Regions from separate parts of the Streptomyces fagopyri genome, predicted to be linked through region 2. Evidence: predicted binding sites of a transcription regulator. Region 2 holds the regulator's gene; the other holds the start of a gene.
The links. The regulator HrcA, encoded in region 2, represses chaperone genes, less so after heat shock. The targets are predictions, from matches to a motif close to TTNGCACTCNGNNNNNCNGAGTGCNAA.

Region 1 (4,415 bases), 2.2 Mb from region 2:
ACGGCCACAACCTCGTGCTGGTGGCGCGCGACACCGAGCGGCTGGCCGAACAGGCGACGGAACTGCACGACCGGCACGGCATCGAGGCGGAGGTGCTGACGGCGGACCTGGCGACGGACGACGGCATCGAGACGGTGGCCAGGCGCCTGAGCGACCGCAGGAACCCGGTCGACCTGCTGATCAACAACGCCGGGTTCGGCAACAAGGGCCGCTATCTGGAAGTGTCGATGGCCGACGAGCTGACCATGCTCAAGGTGCACTGCGAGGCGGTGCTGCGGCTGACGTCGGCCGCGACCGCGGCCATGCGCGAGCGCGGCCGGGGCGGGGTCGTCAATGTGGCGTCGGTGGCCGCGTTCGTCCCGCGGGGTACGTACGGGGCGTCCAAGGCGTGGGTCGTGCAGTTCACGCAGGGCGCGGCGAAGGACCTGGCGGGCAGCGGCGTACGGCTGATGGCGCTGGCCCCGGGCTTCGTGCGCACCGAGTTCCACCAGCGCGCCGGGATGGGCACGGACAACATCCCGAACTGGATGTGGCTCGACGCGGACAAGCTGGTCGCGGCGGCACTCGCGGACCTGGCCCGCGGCAAGACGCTGTCGATCCCCGACCCGCGGTACAAGGCGCTCATGGGTGTGGTGAAGGTGGCGCCGCGCGGGCTGCTGGGCGGGATCACGTCGAAGACGGGGCGCAAGTACGGGCCGCAGTAGAACGGCACGCGGCGACAGAGCCGGCCGAGCGGCAGAACCGCACGACGGCAGAACGGCAGAACGGCAGAACGGCACGGCGGCAGGGCACTGGAGCGGCACGGCGGCGGGGCGGGGGCAGCGGTACGGGCCCGCCGCGGCGCCCGCAGTACTGAGGCCCAGCGTCCCCGGGGGGAGCTGGGCCTCAGTACTGCCTGTCGATGCGGACGTCTACCGGTGCGGACGTCCCACGACGTGTCTCAGTGGGAGTGCCCGTGGCCGTGGCCGTGGCCCGCGTCGGCCTCTTCCTCGGCCGGCTTCTCGACGACCAGGGTCTCGGTCGTGAGGAGCAGGGAGGCGATGGAGGCGGCGTTCTCCAGAGCGGAGCGGGTGACCTTGACCGGGTCGATGACACCGGACTTGACCAGGTCGCCGTACTCGCCGGTCGCGGCGTTGAAGCCCTGGCCCTTGTCGAGCTCGGCGACCTTGGAGGTGATGACGTAGCCCTCCAGGCCGGCGTTCTCGGCGATCCAGCGCAGCGGCTCGACGGCGGCGCGGCGGACGACCGCGACACCCGTGGCCTCGTCGCCGGTCTTGCCGAGGTTGCCCTCGAGGACCTTCACGGCGTGGACGAGCGCGGAGCCACCACCGGAGACGATGCCCTCCTCGACCGCGGCGCGGGTCGCGGAGATGGCGTCCTCCAGACGGTGCTTCTTCTCCTTGAGCTCCACCTCGGTGGCGGCGCCGACCTTGATCACGCACACGCCGCCGGCCAGCTTCGCGAGGCGCTCCTGGAGCTTCTCGCGGTCCCAGTCGGAGTCCGTGTTCTCGATCTCGGCCTTGATCTGGTTGACGCGGCCCACGACGGCGTCGTGGTCGCCGCCACCGTCGACGACGGTGGTGTCGTCCTTGGTGACCGTCACGCGGCGGGCGGTGCCCAGCACGTCCAGACCGACCTGGTCGAGCTTGAGGCCGACCTCCTCGGCGATGACCTGACCGCCGGTGAGGGTGGCGAGGTCGCCCAGCATGGCCTTGCGGCGGTCACCGAAGCCGGGGGCCTTCACGGCGACGGCGTTGAACGTGCCGCGGATCTTGTTGACGACCAGGGTCGACAGCGCCTCGCCGTCGACGTCCTCGGCGATGATCAGCAGCGGCTTGGAGGCGTTGGCCTGGATGACCTTCTCCAGCAGCGGCAGCAGGTCCTGGATGGAGGAGATCTTGCCCTGGTGGATGAGGATGTACGGGTCCTCGAGGACGGCCTCCATGCGCTCCTGGTCCGTCACGAAGTACGGCGACAGGTAGCCCTTGTCGAAGGCCATGCCCTCGGTGAAGTCCAGCTCCAGACCGAAGGTGTTGGACTCCTCGACGGTGATGACACCGTCCTTGCCGACCTTGTCCATCGCCTCGGCGATGAGCTCGCCGACCTGGCTGTCCTGCGCGGACAGGGCGGCGACGGCGGCGATGTCGGACTTCTCGTCGATCGGTCGGGCGGTCGCGAGGAGCTCCTCGCACACGGCCTTGACCGCGGCGTCGATGCCCTTCTTGAGCAGCGCCGGGGAAGCACCCGCGGCGACGTTCTTCAGGCCCTCGCGGACGAGCGCCTGGGCCAGCACGGTGGCGGTGGTCGTACCGTCACCCGCGATGTCGTTGGTCTTGGTCGCCACCTCCTTCACCAGCTGGGCGCCGAGGTTCTCGTACGGGTCGTCGAGCTCGACCTCGCGGGCGATGGTGACGCCGTCGTTGGTGATGGTGGGGGCGCCGAACTTCTTGTCGATGACGACGTTGCGGCCCTTGGGGCCGATCGTCACCTTGACGGTGTCGGCAAGCTTGTTGACGCCGCGCTCAAGGGCGCGACGGGCGTCCTCGTCGAACTTCAGGATCTTCGCCATGGGAGCGGTTCAGCCCTCTCGGAAAACGTGGGTGAAAACGAACCGCGCCCCCAGCGCCCGGCTTCATAAGGTCGCGGGGGCCAGGGGCGCAGTTCACTGCAGAACTGTGGTGAATTACTTCTCGATGATCGCGAGCACGTCGCGGGCCGAGAGGACGAGGTACTCCTCGCCGTTGTACTTCACCTCGGTGCCGCCGTACTTGCTGTACAGCACGATGTCGCCGGTGCTGACGTCGAGCGGCAGGCGCTCGCCGTTCTCGAAGCGGCCCGGGCCCACGGCGAGGACGACGCCCTCCTGGGGCTTCTCCTTCGCGGTGTCCGGGATGACCAGGCCAGAGGCCGTGGTCTGTTCGGCGTCCAGCGGCTGGACCACGACACGGTCCTCGAGCGGCTTGATGGCAACCTTGGAGCTGGTGGTCGTCACGATCCGACCTCCCCCTTCGGAGATCTCACGGGGTTAACTGTCTGAGGTGGCGACCAGGTCGATCCGTCGTCGCGGGTGCCGGACCTGCCCGTCGCTATTGGCACTCTCCAGTGGGGAGTGCCAGGCCTGACACTATGACCGCGATTAGCACTCGGTCAAGCGGAGTGCCAAAGGCCGTCGGCGTGGCGTGGGGTTCGGGTCGGCGTTCGCCGGTGTCGGCGCGCCGCAGGAAGCTCCGCCCGCGGACCCCGTTCCGGCCCGAACGGCCTCGTCCCCGAGCGCCGGACGGGCCGGAGGCGGTGGTCCGGGCCGGGGCGTCGGGGCGTGGGTCAGAGGTAGTTCTCCAGGCGCGCCGGGGTGAAGCCCTCCGCCTGGATGCGGCGCAGGAGTCTGGTGGTCGCCGCGGTGAGGTTCGGCTCCTCGAAGCCGGACAGGATGTCGCCGGGGCGCAGCCGGTGGGAGTCGGCCTCCCTGCCCAGGACGACGGCCGTGACCCCGCAGTCGGCGGCGGCGCGCAGGGTGGTGGTGTCGTAGGTGCCGTAGGGGGGCCGGAAGAGCCGGGGGCGGATGCCGAAGCGGGCCTTGAGCTTCTCCTGCTGGCCGCAGATCTCGGCCCGCTGGCCCGCGTACGGCAGTCCGCGCAGCGAGGCGTGGTCGAGGGTGTGGTTCTGCACGCTGGCGCCGACCTCCCGCAGCCGCGCGAAGTGCCCGTAGCCGGGCCCGACGACACTGTCCGTGAGGAACATGCTGACGGGCAGCCTGAGTTCGCGGACCATGTCGACGAAGCGCGGATCGCGCTCGGCGCCGTCGTCGTACGTCAGGAAGACCACCTTGTCGTGGGTGGGCACACGGCCGACGACCGGGACCAGTCCCGTCCGGTCGCGGCGGACGCCGCTGCGGGCGGGCGGGCGCGGTGCCGGCGCGAGCGGGGCGGACAGCCCCCAGCGCCGGTACGTCGCCGCCGCCGGGCCGTGCGGGCGGGTCCTGCGCACCTCCTGCGCGGCCTTCTTGCCCAGGCGCTCGATCGGGTCGACGGACTGCGCGCAGCCGGCCAGCAGGACGGTGGCGAGCACCGCGGCCAGCGCGGCGCCCGCCCACGCGCGCGTCCGGGTGCCCGCGGCGGGCGAACCACCTCTCACAGGTGGTCCCCCAGCCGCGCGACCGCGTAGCCCTCGCCCGTGACCTCGTCCAGGAACCGGCGGATCATGTCCGGCATGGCGGCCCGCCGGTCCTTCGTGCCCCGCAGGCGGATGAGGAGCCTGGTGGCGTACGAGCCGAGGGGGCCGGCCGCGGGCGCGTGCGGCCCCTGCTGCCGGCCGGGCGCGGGCCTCACCTCCGCGGACCCGCCGCCGGCACGGCCGGACACGAGTCCGATGACGGTGAGGGCGGTGATCCCGCTCAGGGCAACCGTCCCCTTCGCGTC
Region 2 (4,415 bases):
GTGCCGAGCTGCGCCGCGTTCGCGCCCGCGGCGAGCACCGCGGCGATCTGGCTGCCGCGCATGATGCCGCCGGCGGCGACGACCGGGATCTGCACGGTCTCGCGGACCTGGGCGATCAGGGAGAGCAGTCCGATCCCCGTGCCGTCCGTCTCCGGGTTGTCCCGGTGGGTGCCCTGGTGACCGCCGGCCTCCACGCCCTGCACGACGACCGCGGCGGCCCCCGCCCGCTGCACCGCGAGGGCCTCCTCGGCCGTGGTCGCGGTGATCACGGTGAGCGTGCCGACCCGGGCGAAGGAGTCCAGGACGTCTCGGGTGGGGCAGCCGAAGTGGAAGGAGACCACCGGCACCGGGTTGTCGAGGAGGACCGCGAGCTTGGCGTCGTAGCCGTCGTCGCGACCGCTGTCCGGGTCGCCGAGGTCCGTCTCGTACCAGGAGGCCTCACCGGCCAGCTGGTGGGCGTACACCTCGACGCTGGCCGGGTCCGCGTACTCGGCCTGCGGCATGAAGAGGTTGACCCCGAAGGGCCGGCTCGTCAGCCCGCGCAACTGCTTGATCTCCTGGTACATGCCGTCGGCGGTCTTGTAACCGGCGGCGAGGAACCCGAGCCCCCCGGCCTCGGACACGGCGGCCGCGAGGTGCGGGACGGAGACGCCGCCCGCCATGGGGGCCTGCACGATCGGGTGAGGGAAGAGATCGGTCAGTGCGGAGGACATGACGGCATGTTGTCACGTCCTCCGAACAAGTCCGAAATCCGGCCTTCCGCCTGCGGCGGGCCATCGGGAGGGACGGTCCGCGGCGGCTTTTCGGCCTCCGCCGCCCCTGCCCGTCCCGCCCGCGGGGGCCGCGGCCCCCGCGCTTCCGCTTCGACCCGGACGGCCTCGTCCTCCGACGCCGGCCGGGCCGCGGCACGAACCGCCGCCGGGGTCAGCGGCCGTTGAACGCGTCCTTCAGACGGGAGAACAGGCCCTGCTGGCCCGGCTGGAACTGCCCGGTCGGACGCTCCTCGCCGCGCAGCTGCGCCAGCTCCCGGAGCAACCGCTCCTGCTCCGGATCGAGCTTGGTCGGCGTGGTGACCTCGACATGCACGATGAGGTCGCCCCGGCCGCCGCCGCGCAGATGCGTGACACCGCGTCCGTGCATCGGGATCGACTGTCCCGACTGTGTGCCGGGCCGGATGTCGACCTCCTCCAGCCCGTCCAGGGTCTCCAGCGGCACCTTGGTGCCGAGCGACGCCGCGGTCATCGGAATGGTGACCGTGCAGTGCAGATCGTCACCGCGGCGCTGGAAGGTCGAGTGCGGCAGCTCGTGGATCTCGACGTAGAGGTCACCGGCGGGACCGCCGCCGGGACCGACCTCGCCCTCGCCCGCGAGCTGGATCCGGGTGCCGTTGTCCACGCCCGCCGGGATCTTCACCGTGAGCGTGCGCCGGGACCTGACCCGCCCGTCGCCCGCGCACTCGGGGCACGGGGTCGGCACGACGGTGCCGAACCCCTGGCACTGCGGGCACGGACGGGACGTCATGACCTGGCCCAGGAACGACCGTGTGACCTGGGACACCTCGCCGCGTCCGCGGCACATGTCGCAGGTCTGGGCGGAGGTTCCCGGCGCGGCGCCCTCACCGTTGCAGGTGGCGCACACGACGGCCGTGTCGACCTGGATGTCCTTCGTGGTGCCGAAGGCGGCCTCGTCCAGCTCGATCTCGAGCCGGATCATGGCGTCCTGGCCGCGCCGCGTGCGCGACCGGGGGCCCCGCTGCGACGCCGTGCCGAAGAAGGCGTCCATGATGTCCGAGAAGTTGCCGAAGCCACCGGCTCCGAAACCGCCCGCTCCCGCGCCGCCCGCCTGGGACAGCGGGTCGCCGCCGAGGTCGTAGACCTGCTTCTTCTGCGGGTCCGACAACACCTCGTACGCGGCGTTGATCTCCTTGAACCGCTCCTGCGTCTTCGGATCGGGATTGACGTCCGGATGCAGCTCGCGCGCGAGCCGCCGGAAAGCCTTCTTGATCTCGTCCTGGGACGCGTCGCGGCGCACGCCGAGCACGGCGTAGTAGTCCGTGGCCACTTAAGACTCCGCCAGGATCTGTCCGACGTACCGTGCCACCGCTCGTACCGCTCCCATCGTTCCCGGGTAATCCATGCGGGTCGGTCCGACCACGCCGAGTTTGGCTACTGCCTCGTCGCCCGAACCGTAGCCGACGGAGACCACGGACGTGGAGTTGAGTCCCTCGTACGCGTTCTCGTGACCGATCCGTACGGTCATGCCCGAATCCCCCGCCTCCCCCAGCAGTTTGAGGAGCACGACCTGTTCCTCCAGCGCTTCGAGCACCGGTCTGATCGTGAGGGGAAAGTCATGTCCGAAGCGAGTCAGGTTCGCGGTGCCGCCGATCATCAGACGCTCCTCGGTCTCCTCGACGAGCGTCTCCAGAAGCGTGGAGAGCACCGTCGTGACCGTACCCCGGTCGTCCGTCTCGAAGGCGTCCGGGAGGTCCTGGACGAGCGGCGGGACGTCCGCGAAGCGGCGGCCCGCGACCCGGCTGTTGAGCCGGGCCCGCAGATCCGCCACCGACGTCTCACCGAACGGCGCCGGACAGTCGATCATGCGCTGCTCGACCCGCCCCGTGTCCGTGATCAGGACGAGCATCAGCCGGGCGGGGGCCAGGGACAGCAGCTCCACGTGCCGCACGGTCGATCTGGTCAGCGACGGGTACTGCACGACGGCGACCTGCCGCGTCAGCTGCGCGAGCAGCCGCACGGTCCGTCCGACGACGTCGTCGAGGTCGACGGCGCCGCCCAGGAAGTTCTGGATGGCCCGCCGCTCGGGCCCCGTCATCGGCTTGACGCCCGCGAGCTTGTCGACGAAGAGCCGGTAGCCCTTGTCGGTGGGGATGCGCCCGGCGCTCGTGTGCGGCTGGGCGATGTACCCCTCGTCCTCCAGGGCGGCCATGTCGTTGCGGACCGTGGCCGGGGAGACCCCCAGCCGGTGCCGCTCCGTCAGCGCCTTGGAACCGACCGGCTCCTCGGTGCCGACGTAGTCCTGGACGATGGCGCGCAGCACTTCGAGCCTGCGTTCACTCAGCATCGCGCGCACCTCCAGTTGTCCGTCGCTCGTCGCCTCGCCTGGCACTCAGCGCGTGCGAGTGCCAGCATGCCCCGGCCCAGTGTACGGCCGGTGGGTACGGCCCCGGCAAGGGCGGGCCCGCGATCTTGGGCACGTATGCCGACGTGTCCCGTGATGTCTCACCGGCGTTCCGCCCTCCCGCTAGCGTCACCGTATGAAGGTGACTTGGGAAGAGCCGGGTTGGGAGGAGCTGGCCCCCCGCGTGGGACGGCGGCGGCTCGCGGGCTGGGACTGCACGGCCGGGCTGGTGGTGGGCGCGGGCGCGGCGCTCATGGTCGACGCGGGGGCGAGCCTCGGGGAGGGCGCACGGTTGCGCGCCGAGGCGCGAGCACTCCTCGGTACGGACCGGGACGTGACGCACCTCGCACTCACCCATCCGCACTTCGACCATGTCTTCGGCGCGGCGGCGTTCACGGGCGCGCAGGTGTTCGGGGCCGCCGGTCTCGGCGCGGTGTTCGCGCACGGGGCCGAGGACCTGCGCGCGGACGCCGTACGCCACGGCCTGGACCCGCGTGACGCCGCCGAGGCCGCGGACGCCCTGGTCCCCCCGCGGGACCCCGTGCCGGACGAGCTGACGCTCGACCTGGGCGGCGGGGTGCGGGCACGGCTGGTGAACGTGGGTCCGGGCCACACGGCGCACGATCTGGTGGTCCTGGTGACCGGACCGGCCGGCTCCCCGGAGGTCGTCTTCTGCGGGGACCTGGTGGAGGAGTCGGGCGAGCCCCAGGCGGGTCCCGACGCCGTCTCCTCGCGCTGGCCGGCGGCGCTGGACAGGCTGCTCGGTCTGGGCGGCGAGGAGGCGGTGTATGTGCCCGGTCACGGGGCCGCGGTGAATGCGGCGTTCGTCCGGGCACAGCGGGACGCGCTCGCGACACGTTTCGGCGTGTCGTAGGGATCTCCGCGCCACCTCGCCGCCGGTTCTCCTATCGTCATCCGAATGCGCCAGTACTCTCCGGATCTCACCCCGCCGTGGAAGAAGCCCCAGCCGGTGCCCGAGGTCCCCGCCGACCCGGGTCTGGTGGTCGAGGAGCCCCGCACGGGGTTCTGCGGGGCGGTGATCGGCTGCGAGGCGGGCACGGTGACGCTGGAGGACCGCTTCGGCAAGCACCGGGTGTTCCCGCTGGAGCCGCGCGGCTTCCTGCTGGAGGGCAGGGTGGTCACGCTGGTCCGGCCGGCCGCGGGGCCGGTACGGCCCGGCCGCACGGCATCCGGTTCGGTCGCCGTGCCCGGCGCACGGGCCCGGGTGGCGCGGGCCGGCCGCATCTACGTGGAGGGCCGCCACGACGCCGAACTGGTCG

Region 1: the regulator HrcA is predicted to act here: its motif matches at 3,137-3,163, upstream of groES (co-chaperone GroES).

Annotation. Positions count from the first base shown of each region.
Region 1 is NZ_CP045643.1:3,978,137-3,982,551, forward strand. It holds gene GFH48_RS16910 (SDR family NAD(P)-dependent oxidoreductase) at 1-704, shown strand, start outside; gene groL (chaperonin GroEL) at 941-2,569, opposite strand; gene groES (co-chaperone GroES) at 2,684-2,992, opposite strand; gene GFH48_RS16925 (polysaccharide deacetylase family protein) at 3,322-4,131, opposite strand; gene GFH48_RS16930 (hypothetical protein) at 4,128-4,415, opposite strand, start outside.
Region 2 is NZ_CP045643.1:6,200,116-6,204,530, reverse strand. It holds gene GFH48_RS26705 (nitronate monooxygenase) at 1-713, opposite strand, end outside; gene dnaJ (molecular chaperone DnaJ) at 925-2,061, opposite strand; gene hrcA (heat-inducible transcriptional repressor HrcA) at 2,062-3,078, opposite strand; gene GFH48_RS26690 (MBL fold metallo-hydrolase) at 3,272-4,009, shown strand; gene GFH48_RS26685 (DUF3097 domain-containing protein) at 4,055-4,415, shown strand, end outside.